DNA from 3 places in the Streptomyces stoeckheimensis genome. Region 1 is predicted to be linked to each of the others. Evidence: riboswitches for the same ligand, from Rfam matches in the RefSeq annotation. Region 1 holds a riboswitch; each other region holds the start of a gene.
The links. A riboswitch is a leader RNA that binds a small molecule or an ion and turns the genes downstream of it on or off. The one in region 1 is predicted to bind cobalamin.

Region 2: linked by a shared signal. The riboswitch ahead of metE (5-methyltetrahydropteroyltriglutamate--homocysteine S-methyltransferase) and the one ahead of ACE1OC_RS07070 (ribonucleoside triphosphate reductase) in region 1 are both predicted to bind cobalamin.
Region 3: linked by a shared signal. The riboswitch ahead of ACE1OC_RS04205 (CbtB domain-containing protein) and the one ahead of ACE1OC_RS07070 (ribonucleoside triphosphate reductase) in region 1 are both predicted to bind cobalamin.

What each region holds. Positions count from the first base shown of each region.
Region 1 is NZ_CP169550.1:1,492,743-1,498,382, forward strand. It holds gene ACE1OC_RS07050 (LysR substrate-binding domain-containing protein) at 1-213, opposite strand, end outside; partial or broken gene ACE1OC_RS07055 (LysR family transcriptional regulator) at 344-463, opposite strand; gene ACE1OC_RS07060 (YybH family protein) at 419-778, shown strand; gene ACE1OC_RS07065 (anaerobic ribonucleoside-triphosphate reductase activating protein) at 792-1,412, opposite strand; gene ACE1OC_RS07070 (ribonucleoside triphosphate reductase) at 1,409-3,187, opposite strand; cobalamin riboswitch at 3,230-3,372, opposite strand; gene ACE1OC_RS07075 (glycoside hydrolase family 71 protein) at 3,474-5,189, opposite strand; gene ACE1OC_RS07080 (hypothetical protein) at 5,479-5,640, shown strand, end outside.
Region 2 is NZ_CP169550.1:7,608,717-7,614,356, reverse strand. It holds partial or broken gene ACE1OC_RS34560 (solute carrier family 23 protein) at 1-407, shown strand, start outside; gene metE (5-methyltetrahydropteroyltriglutamate--homocysteine S-methyltransferase) at 460-2,781, opposite strand; cobalamin riboswitch at 2,954-3,180, opposite strand; partial or broken gene ACE1OC_RS34550 (FCD domain-containing protein) at 3,284-3,643, opposite strand; partial or broken gene ACE1OC_RS34545 (aldehyde dehydrogenase family protein) at 3,641-3,919, shown strand; gene ACE1OC_RS34540 (DUF1269 domain-containing protein) at 4,061-4,552, shown strand; gene ACE1OC_RS34535 (hypothetical protein) at 4,750-5,082, shown strand; gene ACE1OC_RS34530 (M1 family metallopeptidase) at 5,361-5,640, opposite strand, start outside.
Region 3 is NZ_CP169550.1:927,797-933,436, reverse strand. It holds gene ACE1OC_RS04210 (lipid II:glycine glycyltransferase FemX) at 117-1,295, shown strand; cobalamin riboswitch at 1,712-1,873, shown strand; gene ACE1OC_RS04205 (CbtB domain-containing protein) at 1,912-2,133, shown strand; gene ACE1OC_RS04200 (CbtA family protein) at 2,153-2,917, shown strand; gene ACE1OC_RS04195 (SpoIIE family protein phosphatase) at 3,482-5,566, shown strand.

The sequences.
Region 1 (5,640 bases):
GGTGTCGCGCCAGACCAGCGAGAGCAGGGCCGGGATCTCCCCGTCCTCGATGGTCCGGGCGGTGAGCCGGTCGCGGTAGGAATCGGCCATCGAGGCGCTCAGAACGGCGACCCCGAGGCCGCGCGCCGCGAGGTCCGCCACGGCATCGGCGGCGCCGGCCTCCAGGGCGATCGCGGGCCGCAGCCCCTGTCCTGCGCAGGCCTGGTCGAGCACCGGACGCAGCCCGGTGCCCGGGGCACGCAGATGACCGGGTACCCGCCGAGGTCGCGGAGGGTGACCGGTCCGCCACGGCCAGGGGGTGCCCTGCCGGGACCGCGACGACCAGGCGCTCGCTGACGAGGGTGAGGGCCTCCAGTCCGTCGGGGGTGGTGGCGGCGGTTCCCACGAGGGCGAGGTCGACGGAGCCGGCGCGCACGGCCTGCACCAGCCGGTCGGAGTTGTCCTCCAGCAGCGCGAGCTCCACGCCGGGGTGGGCCCGGTGAAAGGCCGCGAGGGCGTCGAAGAGGGGTTCCCGCCCGGGGAGCTGACGGTGGGCCGGGAGGCCATCCGGGTCCTGTGGCAGCAGGTCCTGGAACGGCGGCCCCGGTTCGAGCCCGAGCCGCCGCTGCCCACGCTGGTCAGCGACGGGATCGCGCTGACCTCCACGCCGCCGAGCGACGGCACGGGCGCCCGCGCCCAGGTGGTCCGCCGCCAGAGCGACGGAAGCTGGCTCCGCCTCCTGGACCAGCCCGAGTTCGCCCCCGCGCGGGCCGGGCGGGATCCGCAGGAGAGGGCCTGACGAGGCAATACACCTAGGCCGCCGGGGGGCGCACGGTCTGCCGGTGCGTCGGGGTCCCGCCCAGGTCCGCGAGCCAGTCGTCCAGGTCGGCCATGTCCGGAGCGTCCAGGAGGGCCGGGTCCACCGTGGTGCGGAGCTGGTGGGGAACCCCCGAGGCGAGCAGGAGGCGCAGACTGCGCTCCGCCGAGGCGGCCGCGTGGCCGACGCCGGTGACCCGTTCGTAGCGGCCGGGCGGAGCCTTGACGTCGAAGCCGACCCAGTCCAGCAGGTCCGCGTCCAGCAGCCGGGCCAGGCGCCGGGGGAAGGCTCCCCCGGTGTGGAGGCCGACCTCCAGGCCCAGCGCGCGGGCCTCCCGTACGGCCTGGGGCAGGCCGCGCTGGAGCAGCGGTTCCCCGCCCGAGAAGACGATCCCGTCGAGCAGCCCCGTCCGCCGGGCGAGGTGGCCGAGCACCTCGTTCCAGGAGACGGCGGCGGGGGCCCGGGCGGGCAGCAGGCCGGGGTTGTGGCAGTAGCCGCACCGCCAGGGGCAGCCCTGACAGAAGACGGTGGTGACCAGCCGGCCGGGCCAGTCGCAGGTGGACAGCCGGGACCAGCCGCCGATGCGGATGACGTCGCCGGCCCCTTCGCCGGTCACACCGCCGCCTTGAAGTGGACGCGCTCGGCGTGTTCGCCCTTCTTGCCGGTGTTGAAGGAGGACACCGGGCGGTGGTAGCCCATGACCCGGGTCCAGACCTCGCACGCCGCCCCGCACGTGGGGCAATGGGGCTGCTCCCCCGCCAGGTAGCCGTGGTCCGCGCAGATGGAGAAGGTCGGGGTCACCGTCAGGTACGGGAGCCGGAAGGTCTCCAGCGAGCGGCGGACCAGCGTGCGGCAGGCCTCCGCCGTCGGGATCCGCTCGGGGGTGTACAGGTGCAGGACGGTGCCGCCCGTGTACTTGCCCTGCAGTTCGTCCTGGCGTTCCAGCGCCTCGAAGGGGTCGTCGGTCCAGCCGACGGGCAGCTGCGAGGAGTTGGTGTAGTACGGGTTGGCGTCGGTGCCGGCCTGGAGGATGCCGGGGAAGCGGGCCCGGTCCTCCTTCGCGAAGCGGTACGTCGTGCCCTCGGCGGGTGTGGCCTCCAGGTTGTACAGGTGGCCGGTGCTCTCCTGGAAGTCGACCATCCGGGCCCGGACCCGGTCCAGGAGGCGGACGGCGAGGGCGTGCCCCTCGGGATCGGTGATGTCGTACGCGTCCCCGCTGAAGTTGCGGACCATCTCGTTGACGCCGTTGACCCCGATGGTGGAGAAGTGGTTACGCAGGGTGCCCAAGTACCGCTTGGTGTAGGGGAAGAGACCGCCGTCGATCAGGTTCTGGACGGTGATCCGCTTGAGTTCGAGGCTGTCCTTGGCGAGCTCGCACAGCCGGTCCACCTCGGCCAGCAGCCGCGTCTCGTCGCCCGCGCAAAGATGCCCGAGCCGGGCGCAGTTGAGGGTGACCACGCCGAGCGAGCCGGTCTGCTCGGCGCTGCCGAAGAGGCCGTTGCCGCGCTTGACCAGCTCGGTCAGGTCGAGCTGGAGCCGGCAGCACATGGAGCGGATCATGTGGGGTTCGAGCTCGGAGTTGATGAAGTTCTGGAAGTACGGGAGCCCGTACTTGGCGGTCATCGCGAAGAGCCGCTCGGCGTTCTCGCTCTCCCAGGGGAAGTCGCGGGTGATGTTGTAGGTCGGGATGGGGAAGGTGAACACCCGCCCGGCGGCGTCGCCTTGCGTCATCACCTCGATGTACGCCCGGTTGATCATGTCCATCTCGGCCTGGAGCTCGCCGTAGGTGAAGCCGGTCTCCTCCCCCGCGACCACCGGGATCTGCGCGCGCAGGTCCTCGGGGCAGGTCCAGTCGAAGGTGAGGTTGGTGAAGGGGGTCTGGGTGCCCCAGCGCGAGGGCACCTTGAGGTTGTGCACGAGCTCCTGGATGCACTGCCTGACCTGGTCGTACGTCATCGCGTCGAGGCGGACGTACGGGGCGAGGCAGGTGTCGAAGGAGGAGAAGGCCTGGGCGCCCGCCCATTCGTTCTGCAGGGTGCCGAGGAAGTTCACGATCTGGCCGACGGCCGAGGACAGGTGCTTGGGCGGGGCGGAGTCGATCTGGCCGGGGACCCCGTTGAAGCCCTCGGTGAGCAGGGTGCGCAGGGACCAGCCGGCGCAGTAGCCGGAGAGCATGTCCAGGTCGTGGAGGTGGAGGTCGCCCTCGCGGTGGGCGCGGGCCACGGCGGCGGGATAGACCTGCTCCAGCCAGTAGTTCGCGGTGACCTTGCCCGCGGCGTTGAGAATGAGTCCGCCGAGCGAATAGCCCTGGTTGGCGTTGGCGTTCACCCGCCAGTCCCGGCGGTCCAGGTATTCGGTCACGGTCTCTACGGCATCGACGACAGCAGTCACGGCAGCCCTCCCACGAGGCTCGGCACGGAAGAATGGCGGGCTTTACCGAAAGCCCGTGCCGGCAGGTGTCGGACTCGTCCGCCGTGGCGGACGTAACCGTTGCGGGGCAGTCCCGGATTCCCACCGGGTTCCCTGTTGCCTCGGTCGGGGAGAGGCCCCGCCGAACCGGCAGAGCCAACACTACATATAGATGTGACAGCAGAGCGCCACCACTACATATGGGGTGACGAAGGTCCCGGGGCAAGGGACTTCAGCCCCTACGGACCGGCCCCGGAGCCCTGCGGACTCAGCTCCGGCCGCTGGTGGCGGCGTAGTACTGGAGGTCCTGGACCTCCACCGTCCGGTCCACCCGGTAGCGCAGCTCCACCCGGGCCCCGGCCTTGCCGCCCCGCACCACGGACGCCGCGCCGACGCCCGGACCCAGGGGCAGCAGCTCGGAGTGGACCCCGGCCGGGGCCGCGTGCGCGTCCTCGGCCGCCCCCACGGTCGTACGGATGCTCGCGGGCGCGGTCAGGAAGCTCAGCACCTCCACCGTGTCCCGGGCCGCGGCGCTGCCGCCCCGCAGGGACATCACGAGGGACTGGCCGCCGCTCGGGTCCGCGGCGGCGAACTGGGTGCGCGAGCTCAGGTACAGCGTGTCTCGGACGATTTTCGGCCAGCCGCCCGTCTTGAACCGGGTGAGGTAGTAGGAGGAAAGGTCCAGGTAGGCATGGCCGTTGTGCAGGGAGGGCGCGAACTGGCTGCCCTCGCTGTAGTCGTTCCACGTGGTGAGTTGCACCCAGTCGGCCCCGTCCTCGATGGCGCGGTTCCATGTGGCGCGCAGGGTCGCGGTGTTGCCCGCCTCGTCGTAGATGCCCTGGTTGGGGCGGGCGTCCTGGACCGATACGGGCTGCATCCAGATCTTGCCCGCGGCGTGGGCGCGCCGGACGTCGCGCGTGGAGCTCTCCTGGCCGACGTAGCTGCGACTGCCCCACTCGGAGAATCCGTAGCTGATGGGCTCGAACTCACCGCTGTGCGCGCCGAAGTCGAGGAAGAGCGGGACGAAGGCGGTGCGGATGCCGTGCCGGGACTTCAAGGCGTCCATGACCCCGGTCCACCAGGCGACGCTCTTCTCCTCCGCCTTGAACGGCGAGACGACCAGCCGGCCGTCGGGGAGCCGGTGGGCGGACGGGGCCTTGCCGAGTTCCGCGAGGAGGTCGGCGAGCACGACCGGGTCGTCGGTGCCCAGGGAGGTCATGTCCGGCATCAGCATGACCTTGAAGGCCGGATCCACCGAACGGGCGGCTTCCATCAGGAGGTTGGAGCGTTCCCGGTTCTTCCCGGTCAGGGAGAGCAGGTCGAGGGTGAATCCGTCGATGCCGGCGGCGCGGGCCGTGCGGACCTCCTGCCGGAGGTTGACGAGCTCCCAGTCCCCGGCCTGGGGCGGGACGGGCAGCGGGCGGTCGCGGAGCAGGCCGCCGTAGCGCTCGTGCTTGCCGTTCTCGCCGTCCGGCTTCAGGTAGTTGCGGGTGTAGTAGTCGGCGTCGGCGCCGACGTTGTCCAGGGAGAGCGGGTACGGGGTGAAGTAGTGGGCGAAGACCAGCTTCTTGCCGGCGGCACCGGAGCGCAGGACGGCCGGCTGCGGCATGTCGAAGGGCAGGGCCCCCGTGGGGCGCACTGCGTCGCCCGAGCCGGCCCCCTGGGCCTTCGGGTCCGGGGCCTGCCCGCCGGGACTCTGCGGGGCGCTCGCGACCGGGCCGGTGGCGACGGGGCCGGTGGCGGTCGGCACGGGGCCGATGCCGGGGGTCCCGGGCAGGGTGTCCGCCGGGCCGGGTCCGGAGCGGGCCCGCGCGTCGGCGACGGTGCGCGGCTCCCAGGCGATGCCCGTCGCGGCGCAGACGCCGACGAGGAAGAAGGCGGAAAGGAAGAGGCTCAGCAGCGGTCTTCGGCGACGGAAGCCCGCACGGCGCCGGTGCGACGCGGGTCTCGCGCCCCGCCCTGCCCGATGCCGGTCCGCACTCATCCTGACCCCTCCCCCGTATGTGCCGCGCCATGCCCGTACATCGGGCGGCACAGCAGCAGTACAGCGGATTCCGGGCCCCCGGACAACCGTTCCCCGGGGGGCTGGGCCGCGGGAATGGACAAAGCCGCGTCGGGTGTACATCTCCTGCGATCATCGGGCGCCACGGGCTTTTCGCCGGAATAGGGAATTCCCCTGGCCATCCGATAGAACTGGCGCATAATCATCTGCATGCGGCTTGAAACAACACTCTTGCCGCAGCTGGTCACGCATGCAGGGGGGCATCGTGCCGATGAGGGATTCCAGAGGAGCCGGTACGTTCCCGGTGGCCTCCGCGGAGCTGTCCCGTCTTTTCACCGCCGTGCGGCGGGGCAAAGTGCTGACCGTCACCGGACGGTCCCGCGAGCCCCGGAGCCAATTGGTGCGGGAGATAGGGCAACGGCTCTCGTCCAAT
Region 2 (5,640 bases), 6.1 Mb from region 1:
GCCGCTACGTCGTGGCCGCGAGCGGCGGCATCCTCATCCTGCTGGGCCTGTGCCCGTTCCTCGCCTCGGTCGTCTCGCTGGTGCCGCAGCCCGTCCTCGGCGGCGTCGGCCTCGCCCTGTTCGGCACGGTGGCCGCCAGCGGCATCCAGACCCTCGCGCAGGCCGGCCTGGAACGCGGTGACAACGTCCTCATCGTCGCCATCAGCCTCGGCATCGGTGTGATCCCGATGGCCAGCGAGGGCTTTTACCACGGCTTCCCCGAGAGCATGCGCATCATCCTCGACTCCGGCATCAGCACCGGCTGCGTCGCCGCGGTGCTGCTCAACCTCGCCTTCAACCACATCGGCCGCAGCGACAAGGACGACGCCCCGGAAAGGGAGCCCGCCTCCGCCGTGTCCGTGCACTGACGCAGGCCGGCCGGCGCACGGGCATCCCGTACGCCGGCCGTCCTGCGGGGAATCAGGCGTTCGGCCGGATTTCCGAACGCACCCGGCGGGCCGCTTCGACGAGGTGCTCCAGCGAGTCCTTCGTCTCGGGCCAGCCGCGGGTCTTCAGCCCGCAGTCGGGATTGACCCAGAGGCGTTCGGCGGGGATCGCCCCGAGTCCCCTGCGCAGCAGGGTCGCCGCTTCACCGGCCGAGGGGACGCGGGGAGAGTGGATGTCCCAGACTCCGGGGCCGACCTCGCGCGGGTAGCCCGCGCCGGCGAGCTCGTCCGCGACCTGCATGTGGGAGCGGGCCGCCTCCAGGCTGATGACGTCGGCGTCGAGGTGCTCGATGGCCTCGACGATGTCCCCGAACTCCGCGTAGCACATGTGGGTGTGGATCTGGGTGTCCGGTCGGACGCCGCTGGTGGTGAGGCGGAAGGATTCCGTGGCCCACGCCAGGTAGTCGGCGTGGTCGGCGGCGCGCAGCGGCAGCGTTTCGCGCAGGGCGGGCTCGTCGACCTGGATGACCGACGTACCGGCCGCTTCCAGGTCGTCGACCTCGTCGCGCAGGGCGAGTCCGACCTGGCGCGCGGTCTCGCCGAGGGGCTGGTCGTCGCGTACGAAGGACCAGGCGAGCATGGTGACCGGACCGGTCAGCATGCCCTTGACCGGCTTGGCCGTCTGCTGCTGAGCGTACGTGGTCCAGCGGACGGTCATCGGGTCGGGACGGGAGACGTCCCCGGCGAGGACCGGCGGGCGGACGTAGCGGGTGCCGTAGGACTGGACCCAGCCGTGCTGGGTGGCGAGGTATCCGGTGAGCTGCTCGGCGAAGTACTGGACCATGTCGTTGCGTTCGGGCTCGCCGTGCACGAGCACGTCGAGGCCCGTCTTCTCCTGGAAGGAGACGACCTCGCGGATCTCGGCGCGGATCCGCTCCTCGTAGGCCGCCGTGTCGATGCGTCCGGCGCGCAGGTCGGCGCGGGCGGTGCGCAGCTCCGTGGTCTGCGGGAAGGAGCCGATGGTGGTGGTGGGAAGCAGCGGCAGGCCTAGGTGGGCGCGCTGGGCGGCGGCCCGTTCGGCGTAGGGCTGGGCGCGGTGTCCGTCGGCCTCGGTGATCGCTGCGGTGCGGGCACGGACGGCCGGGTCGTGGGTGATCCGGGAGGCGGTACGGGAGGCCAGGTCGGCCCGGTTCGCGGCGAGTTCGGCGGCGATCGCGTCGGTGCCCCCGGCCAGTCCGCGGGCCAGCGTGCTGATCTCGGTGGCCTTCTGTCGGGCGAAGGCGAGCCAGCGCCGGACCTGCGGATCGGTGTCCCGCTCGGCGTCGGCGTCGATCGGGACGTGCAGCAGGGAGCAGGAGGCGGCCACGTCGACCCGGCCGGCGAGGCCGAGCAGGGTGCCGAGGGTGGTCAGTGACTTCTGGTGGTCGTTGATCCAGATGTTGCGGCCGTTGACCACGCCCGCGACCAGGCGCTTGCCGGGGATGCCGCCGACCGCGGCGAGGTCGTCGAGGTTGGCCGCGGCCCGGTCGGTGAAGTCGAGGGCGAGGCCCTCCACGGGCGCCTTCGCCAGGACGTGCAGGGCGTCGCCGAGCCGGTCGAAGTAGGAGGCGACGAGCAGCTTGGGGCGCTCTGTGAGGCCGCCGAGTTCGCGGTAGGCGCGGGCCGCCGCGTTCAGTTCGGCCGGTGTGCGGTCCTGGACCAGGGCCGGTTCGTCGAGCTGGACCCATGCGGCGCCCGCCGCGCGCAGGTCCGCGAGGACCTGCGCGTAGACGGGGAGCAGCCGGTCGAGCAGGGTGAGCGGCTCGAAGCCGGCGGCCACGCCGGGCGCGGGCTTGGCGAGGAGGAGGTAGGTCACCGGTCCGACCAGGACCGGGCGGGCCGTGTGGCCGAGGGCCAGGGCCTCCTTCAACTCGGCCACCTGCCGGGCGGGTTCGGCGGTGAAGACGGTGTCGGGCCCGAGTTCGGGGACCAGGTAGTGGTAGTTGGTGTCGAACCACTTGGTCATTTCGAGCGGGGCCACGTCCTGGGTGCCGCGGGCCATCGCGAAGTAGCCGTCCAGGGCGTCCGCCGCGACGGCGGACCGGTGGCGGTCGGGGATGGCGCCGACCATGACCGTGGTGTCCAGGACGTGGTCGTAGTACGAGAAGTCGCCGGTCGGAACCTCGGTGATGCCGGCCCCGGCGAGCTGGGCCCAGTTGGTCCGGCGCAGGTCGCGGGCCGTGGCGCGGAGGGCATCGGCGGTGACGCGGCCCTTCCAGTAGCCCTCGACGGCCTTCTTCAGTTCCCGGTTCTGTCCCTGGCGGGGGTAGCCGTACACGGTGGCCCGTACGGGCGCGGCTGCGGACTCGGTGGTCACGGAACTCTCCTTCGCGAGCGTGTCTCCATGAACCCGGTGACGGGTCGCGGAGGCGAAGGGTGCCGGAACGGGCGGACCGCCGGGGTCGCGTACGGCCGGGTACGCGACGGGAGGATCCGCCTGAGGTGCACGCCGACCCGCCCACGAGGTCACCGGGAAACCGTGCGCGGTCGATCGCGCACGGGCAACGGGCAGGTCTTCGGACTCGCGGGCTCGCCTGCCGGTCTCCCGGCGGGCTCCTAATGGCCGTCGCTTCCCAGGACCGGTTCCGGTCCCAGTGCGTATGACGGCGGTCGTTCCCGCTCACCGCTGCGGGGCAGTCCCGGATTCCCACCGGGTTCCCTCTTACGACGCATCCCGCCTGGCGGACGGGGGCGAACCAGCTGCGAGGCCCACAGTAGGGCGGGCGGCCGCGGAATGAACACGACTTCCCACATGTCGGACGGTGAAATGAGACACGGTGGACCTCGGCCCGGCCGCGCGGCGCTCTGCGGCCGCCGGACTATTTCTCCCGCTCGTGGTACGTCTTGCGGGTGTGCTCCGTGTGCGCGCGCATGATCGCGGTGGCGGCCTCCCCGTCCCGGTCCGCGATCTTCGCGTGGAGCCGGGCGTTCGTCGCGACGGCGGTGTCCACGTCGTCGGCGGCGACGGCCCGCTCCCCCTGGGCGCACAGCTCTTCGAGCGCGGCGAGGGCCTCGGCGTCGGCGTGTGCGGCGGCCAGCCGGGCGGCTTCGACCTCCAGGAGCGTGCGGACCGTGAGGAGCTGGTCCGCCTCCTCCTCGGTCGGCTCGTGCACGAACGCCCCCTGGGCGGGCCGCAGATCGACCCATCCCTCGGTGCTCAGGCGCTGCAGCGCCTCCTGCTCGCCGCCATGAACGCCTCGAACGGCGCGCTCGTCGCCACCCTGTCGACGGACGACAAGGCGACCTACGACCGACTGGCACCGCAGATCCGCGCGTTCAAGGTCGGCCACGGCACACCCCGTTCCCGCGGGGACCGCGAAGAACTCTTCGGCGGCTTCGGCGCCTCGTGGCGCGGCGCGTTCGTCGGTGGAGAGCTGCTGGTCCGCGCGGTGACCCGGGGCCCGGCTGACGAACGCCTGCCGGGCAACTTCCCCGACTACCACCTCATGCCGTGAGCCCGAGTACCGCCGAACGGGCAAATGACGCTGACGGCTCGGCAGGTGACCAAGAGTCACCATCACCCTAATTGTGGTCGATTGTCCGAATGTGGGTTGTACTGGACGCCAAGCAACACCATCCATGAACTGGAGCGTTACGTGGCATCCACCACTCTCACCGTCTGGAAGTTTCCCACGCCCGAGGGGGCCCAGCAGGCGGAGTCCGTCCTGCTCGCCCTGCAGAAGGAACAGCTGATACAGGTGCACGACGCCGCGGTCGTCACCTGGCGCGAAGATGCCAAGAAGCCGAAGACCCAGCAGCTGAACAGCCTCACGGGAGCCGGTGCGCTCTCCGGCACCTTCTGGGGGATGCTCTTCGGACTCCTGTTCTTCGTGCCGCTGCTCGGCGCAGCCGTGGGTGCGGCGGCCGGGGCCATCGGCGGATCGCTGTCCGACGTCGGCATCGACGACCAGTTCATCGACGGGGTGAAGTCCGAGGTGAAGCCCGGGACTTCCGCGCTGTTCCTGCTCTCCTCCGACGCCGTGGTCGAGCGGGTGCGCAACGCCTTCCCGGGCGGCCAGGCGCAGCTGGTCCGCTCCAACCTCTCCGGTACGCAGGAGCAGCAGCTCCGCGAAGTCTTCGCGGCCTGAGCACGCACCACCCGAGTCGACTCCGCGGCCCGGGACCGGTGGACTCCTCCCCCGGTCCCGGGCGTAAGGAGCGGGCGACCCAGGCCGCCTCGGAGCTCTGCACCGGTCTCTCCCCCCTGAAGGGGGACCCAGCTGAAGCCCCAGATCCAGAAGATCGACGAGACCCTCGTCGCGGCCTCGGCCGGTGTCACGTGCCCGTGACCCCCACGAGGATCCGCGGCGCCTGCGGCATCCTGCTCGCGGCGGCCGCACTCGCCACGACGACCGGCTGTTCCTACTCCGACGGCAACGCTTCGGCCGGAGTGTCGGAGGCGGCCTCGGCCACCGCGGCCGCGAAGAAGAAGCTGGACGAGGACACGGTGGTCGTCACCGTGTCCGACGTGCCCGCCGGGCAGTCCAAGGACGCGAGCCGATGGCCGCGACCGCGTAGGAACTACGCCCTGCCGAGAGGAGGCGATCGCCCCATGGATCACAGTCCGAGTCCACTGAACCGGCCGCGCCGCGTCGCCTCGCCCTCCGCCGCGCTCTGAGCCGCACCTCAGCGTAGCCAGAGCTCTCTCCACCCTCCCCCGACGGCCCCTCGCGCTCTCCGCCCAGCATGAACGTCAACACCGCCCTCACCACCGCCACGACCACCGAAGAGCAGGCACAGACCCTGGCCGTCCTGCACGAGATCCCGACGAACTCCGCGATGTCAACAAGGACATGGACCGCCTGAACTCCCTGACCGAGGATCAGGTAGGTCAGGTCAGGTCCACCGTCGAGAACCGCAAGCTGACGGCGCTGACGCTGATGGCTCCAGGAAGCCCTAGACCGCGCCGGCAGGCGCGGGCAGCGGCGGGAGGGCCGGAGTGGAGAGCCAGGCCGCGAACAGGTCCTCCAGCGGTCCGGTCGCGAAGCGCGCCGCGTGCGCGGTGAACCCGGCCGTGGTGACCACGCCGTGGCGGTTCACGGTGGCCCACTCCCGCAGCATGCGGAAGAACGGGCCGTCGCCCAGCGCACAGCGGATCGCGTGCACGGCCAGCCCGCCGCGCTGGTAGAGGCGGTCGTCGAACATCAGCTTGCGTCCCGGGTCGGCCAGCAGGAGG
Region 3 (5,640 bases), 560 kb from region 1:
AGCGGCCGGAAAGTTCCTGCCACACGACAGGACGGCCAGGCGTGCAAGAGGTAAGCGGGCCCTTCCCGCCGCCCTCCCGCCGGAGGGGCGTGGACCGGATTGAGGAGGCCTCCGACATGGCCGTGGCCGAGGCGCAGATGACTGAACGCACCAGCGGTTTCGAGATAGCGCGCACGACCGTCGAGCAGCACCGTGGATACCTCAGTAGCCTCAGTGGGCGCACATCGGTGGACCAGGTGAGCTTTCTGCAGCTGCCGTCCTGGGCGGCTGTCAAGGAAGGCTGGACGGCGGAGCGGCTCGGCTGGTTCGACGGTTCGGGCCGCCAGCACGGCGCCGCCCAGGTGCTGTACCGGCCGCTGCCGGGAACCCGTCGCTACTTCGCGTATCTGCCGGAGGGGCCTCAGCTGGACTGGGCCGATCCCAGGCTGACGGACATGCTCCAGCTGCTGCTGGACCATTTGCGCTCCGCGGGGGCGTTCGCCGTACGCATGGGCCCGCCGCTGCCGTACCGGCGCTGGCATGCGTCGACGCTCAAAACGGCCGTGGGACCGGGACGCCGGGTCGAGGACGTGGTACCGGATCTCGTGGATCCGGTGGGTGCGGCAGTGGGCGACCGGCTCCGGACCGCCGGATGGCGACGCTGCGGAGAGGAGGGCGGTGCCGGCGACGCCCAACCCCGCTACCTCTTCGAGGTGCCACTGGCCGGCCGTAGCACCGACGACCTGTGGTCCGGCCTGAACCAGGAGTGGCGCCGCAACATCAAGAAGGCATCGAAAGCCGGGGTCGAGACCTTCCTCGGCACGGGCGACGACGTGGCGACCTTCTACGAGCTGCTGCAGGTCACCGAGCGGCGCGACGGCTTCCGACTGGGACGGTCGCTGGACTACTTCCAGCGGCAGTACAGGGAGCTGAATGCGGAGGAACCGGGACGTATGAGGCTGTATCTCGCACGGCATGCGGATGAGGTGCTCGCCGCCCACACCATGATCGTGGCGGGACGGCGCGTCTGGTACCAGACGGGAGCTTCCGCCGACCACCGTCGTGAAGTACGGCCGAGCAACGCCTTGCAGTGGCGGATGATCCGGGACGCGCACACGCTGGGCGCGTTGGTATACGACATGCGCGGTGTGCCCGCGACTTTGGATCCGCAGGAGCGCGCCTTCGGGCTGATGCGCTGGAAGCTCGGCACCGGAGGTGAGGTCGTCGAGACACTCGGCGAGTGGGAGCTGCCGCTGCAGGGTGCTGTCAATAGGACGCTGCACCGAGCCATGCAGGTGTATCTCTCCCGTCGCTGAGGTCAGCCGAGGGGCATGCGGATTGGTCATGGGGCAACCTTAATCCCACGTGCTAATCCATTTAGTAGACTAGTTGATGCTGTGGCGGGCCTGCCCGGTTTCGCCAAACAGACGATTAAGGGATGAATCGACACGCAAGAGGCGAGAACCCGTCGATGTGGCAGCGTCATGCCGACGGTCTGGTGGGCAGGCGGCAGGGACGTGCTCCGCATGCGCTTGTCGCAGTCCGGCAGGTCCGGCGGAAGAGCCCGGCCGGAGCGCGGGCCCGCGCATTTACGGTGTCGACCCCACGGCTGAGATCAACATCACCCGCTTGTCATGCACCTTCTCTTTTCGCGACAACTGCGCATCTGCGGGCGCTATTTGAGTCGTGAAGCCGAATCGCGCGATTCTCTCTGCTGCCTCGCACGCCCTTGGCGTGGTCGATGCTTCGCGGTACCTTCGCGACGAATCATTCGACGGCAGGCGGAAGCCGGTGGGAATCCGGCACGGTCGCGCCACTGTATGCCTGTACATCGCTCACGGACTGGGCGGTGCACGTTCGGCAAGTCAGACCCGCCGCCGTCACTTCGAGCTCCACCCGACCGGGACGCGTGTTCCCACAGGAGGTCCTGCTATGGCGCAGTCCGTTGCTCCGCCGATCGTTTCCGCCCCAGTCGCACCTGCCGCGCTGCCGATCCGTGCGGTCCTGCCCTGGGCGGCCTTCTTCGGAACCCTGATGCTCCTCCTGCTGTTCTTCGTCGGCGCGGAACAGGGCGCCACGGCGGTGTTCTCGGGCGACGGTGTGCACGAATGGGTGCACGACGGCCGTCACCTGCTCGGCTTCCCCTGCCACTGACACGAAGGCGAGCGAACACATGAACTCCGCAACCGTCAGAAACCTTCTGGTACGCGGCATGCTCGCCGGCCTGGCCGCCGGGCTACTCGCGCTGGCCGTGGCCTACTTCCTCGGCGAGCCGCAGATCGACGCGGGCATCGCATACGAGGACGCGCACAGCACGGAACATGGGATCGAAGTGGTCAGCCGCACCATGCAGGCCACTACCGGTCTTGCCACCGGCATCCTCATCTACGGCGTCGCGCTGGGCGGGATCGCTGCCCTGGCGTTCTGCTTCGCCCTCGGCCGGATCGGCCGCTTCAGCGCGCGAGCGACCGCTGTCCTGCTGTCGCTCGGCGCCCTGATCGCGGTCTACGTCGTGCCGTTCCTGAAGTACCCCGGAAATCCCCCGGCCGTCAGCGACGCCGACACCATCGGGCAGCGCACCACCCTCTACTTCCTCATGATGGTGCTCAGTGTCCTGCTGGCCGTAGCCACGGTAATCCTCGGCAAGCGCCTCGCGCCGCGTCTGGGCGATTGGAACGCCACGATCGCGGCCGGCTCCTTCTTCATCCTGGCCGTCGGCCTGGCCTACGCGTTCCTCCCGGCCGTCAACGAGATGCCGAAGGACTTTTCCGCCAACGTGGTGTGGGAGTTCCGTCTTGCGGCGCTCGCCATTCAGGCCACGTTGTGGGCTTCCTTCGGTCTCGTTTTCGGCTACCTCGCCGAACGGGTACTGGAGCCCAGGACTGCCGGGACAGGGCACCGGAGCGCGACCGTACCTTCGGCTCCGGCGTCTCTCTGAAGAGCGATGTGAAAGGGTCCGCCAGCCAGTCCTGGCGGACCCTCGCCACTATGCGGTCCCGTGGACCACGCAGGCGGCTGCCGCGATCCGACCGTTGTTGCGCCAGCAGATGTAGAACCCGCCCCATTCCGGTGGGGCCGCTGGAGCCTGGCGCGGACACCTGGTCTGCCGCCATCGTCGTAGGCGTGTTACCTCCCGTGGGTCCAGCCAGGCCCCCGCGCGGCATCCAGGACGTCGAGGCGGCTGCTGAGGCAGGCTGACCGCCAAGTAGCTGGCCCTTGGAGCACAGGTAGCTACCTTCATCGGCGTTCGCGTCTACGCGATGGCACGGGCGCGGGAGAAGGCGACGACAGGGCCGAACGCGCCGCGCTGGGCCCCACGCAGTCCGCGAGCGTCGGGGCCTTCCGTCACGCTCTGCGACGTACCGGACAGGCGGCTGGTAGCCGTGAGGCGCCCGCCGCCGGTTCGGAGGGACGATGAGACGGTGGGAGCGGGCGAGAGGAGATCGGAGCCCGGGGTCCGGCCGGTACGGGCTGCCGTACGAGTGAGCGGAAGGGTGCCGGGATGAGTGCGTCCGATGCGTTCCGGGTCGAGGTCGGCGGGACGGGTGCGGGCCCGGCGGCCCCCGGCGGGCTGCTGGACGTGCTGAGCCTGGCCGCGGTGGTGCTGGACGACAGCGGGCGGATCGCGCTGTGGAGCCCGCAGGCCGAGGAACTGTTCGGATATTCCGCCGACGAGGCGCTGGGGCGGTTCGCGGGCCCCCTGCTGGTCGACGAGCAGCACCTCGATTTCGTCATCGGGCTGTTCGCCCGCGTGATGGAGAGCGGGCGGCGCTGGGCGGGCGGCTTCCCGGTCCGGCACAAGGACGGCAGTACGCGGCTGGTGGAGTTCCGCAACATGCGGCTGCAGGACGACCAGGGAGGCCACTACGCGCTGGGGATCGCCACCGACCAGGTGACGCTGCGGCGTGTGGAGCGGGACCTGGCGCTGTCCTTGCGGCTGATCTCCCAGTCACCGATCGGGCTCGGGGTCATGGACACCGATCTGCGGTTCATGCTGGTCAATCCGGCGCTGGAAGGCATGAACGGCGGCTCGGCCCAGGACCGTGCCGGACCCGACGCGGGGCAGACGCCGCCGTTTCTGAGGGGGGACGCCATCGAGTCGGTGATGCGCGAGGTCCTCGCCACGGGGGTGCCGGCGCTGGACCGGTTCATGGTCGGGGACGCCCCGGACGATCCCGGCCAGGAGCATGCCTGGTCGGTCTCGTTCTACCGGCTGGAGGATCCCGCCGGGCGGGTGCTGGGCCTGGCCACCTCGGTGGTGGACGTCACCGCGCAGCACAGGGCGGCCGCCGACGCCGCCCGGGCACGGCGCCGCCTGGCACTCGTCGCCGATGCGTCGGCGCTGATCGGCACCACCCTCGACCTGGGACAGACGGCCCGGGAGCTGGCCGGGGTGTGCGTGCCCGAGGTGGCCGACCTGGTCACGGTGGATGTCCTCGACAGCGTCCTGCAGGGCGTGCGCACCGACGGGGCGCAGACCGGTCCGGCGCGCTTCCGCGCCTTGGCGGTGGTATCGGCGTACCCCACCGAGGCCGCACGGGCCCCGGACCCCGTCGGTGACCTCGTCGTGTACGCCGCGGACCGCCTGGTCATCCGCTGCGTCAACACCGGGCGCCCCGTCTTGAGGGCGAAGGTGACCGCTGAGGACCTGCGCCGCATCGCCCGGGACGACGACTCGGCCGCGGTTCTCGCCGCGGCCGGCATCCACTCGTACCTCGTGCTGCCGCTGGTCGCCCGCGGCGAGGTGATCGGCGCCGTCGGCCTGATGCGGGCCCGCAATCCGGCGCCGTTCGACGAGGACGACGTCACTCTGGCCGGCGAGCTCGCTGCCCGCGCGGCCGTGTGCATCGACAACGCCCGCTGGTTCCAGAGCCAGCGTCATGCCGCCCTCGCCCTCCAGCGGAACCTGCTGCCGAACCGGCCCTCGCATCGGCCCGGGCTCGGCATCGCCCACCGCTACGAGCCGGCGGGCGCCACCAGCGAGATCGGCGGCGACTGGTTCGACGTCATCCCCCTCCCGGGCGACAAGACCGCCTTGATCATCGGCGACGTCATGGGCAGTGGCATCGATGCCGCCGCGACCATGGGCCAGCTGCGCACCGCCACCCGGACCCTGGCCCAGCTCGACTTCGACCCCGCCCAGGTCCTGCACCACCTCGACCAGGCCACCGCCGGCATGGACGACACCTTCACCACCTGCGTCTACGCCGTCTACGACCCGCACGACCAGCGCTGCCGCATCTCGGTGGCGGGTCACCTGCCGCCGGTCCTCATGCGCTCCCGCCGCCCGCCGGAACTGCTCGACCTGCCCACCGGCGCGCCGCTCGGGGTAGGTGGTGTCCCCTTCCACACCACCCGCCTCGACCTGGGCCCCGGGGATCAGCTGGTCCTCTACACCGACGGCCTGGTGGAGACCCGCGACCAACCCCTCGACGAACGCTTCGATTTCCTCCTGTCCCTGCTCGCCGGCCCCTACCGTGACCTGGAGGACACCTGCGACCTCCTGCTCCGCGAGCTGCGGCACCCCGGCGATCACGACGACGTCGCCCTGCTGATCGCCCGGATGCAAGCCGAGCGGTCGGACTGACACGCCCCCATGAGGGGATATCCGGAATCATTCATGACACCTCCCATCGTCGTTGACGGAGGAGGCGCCAGCGG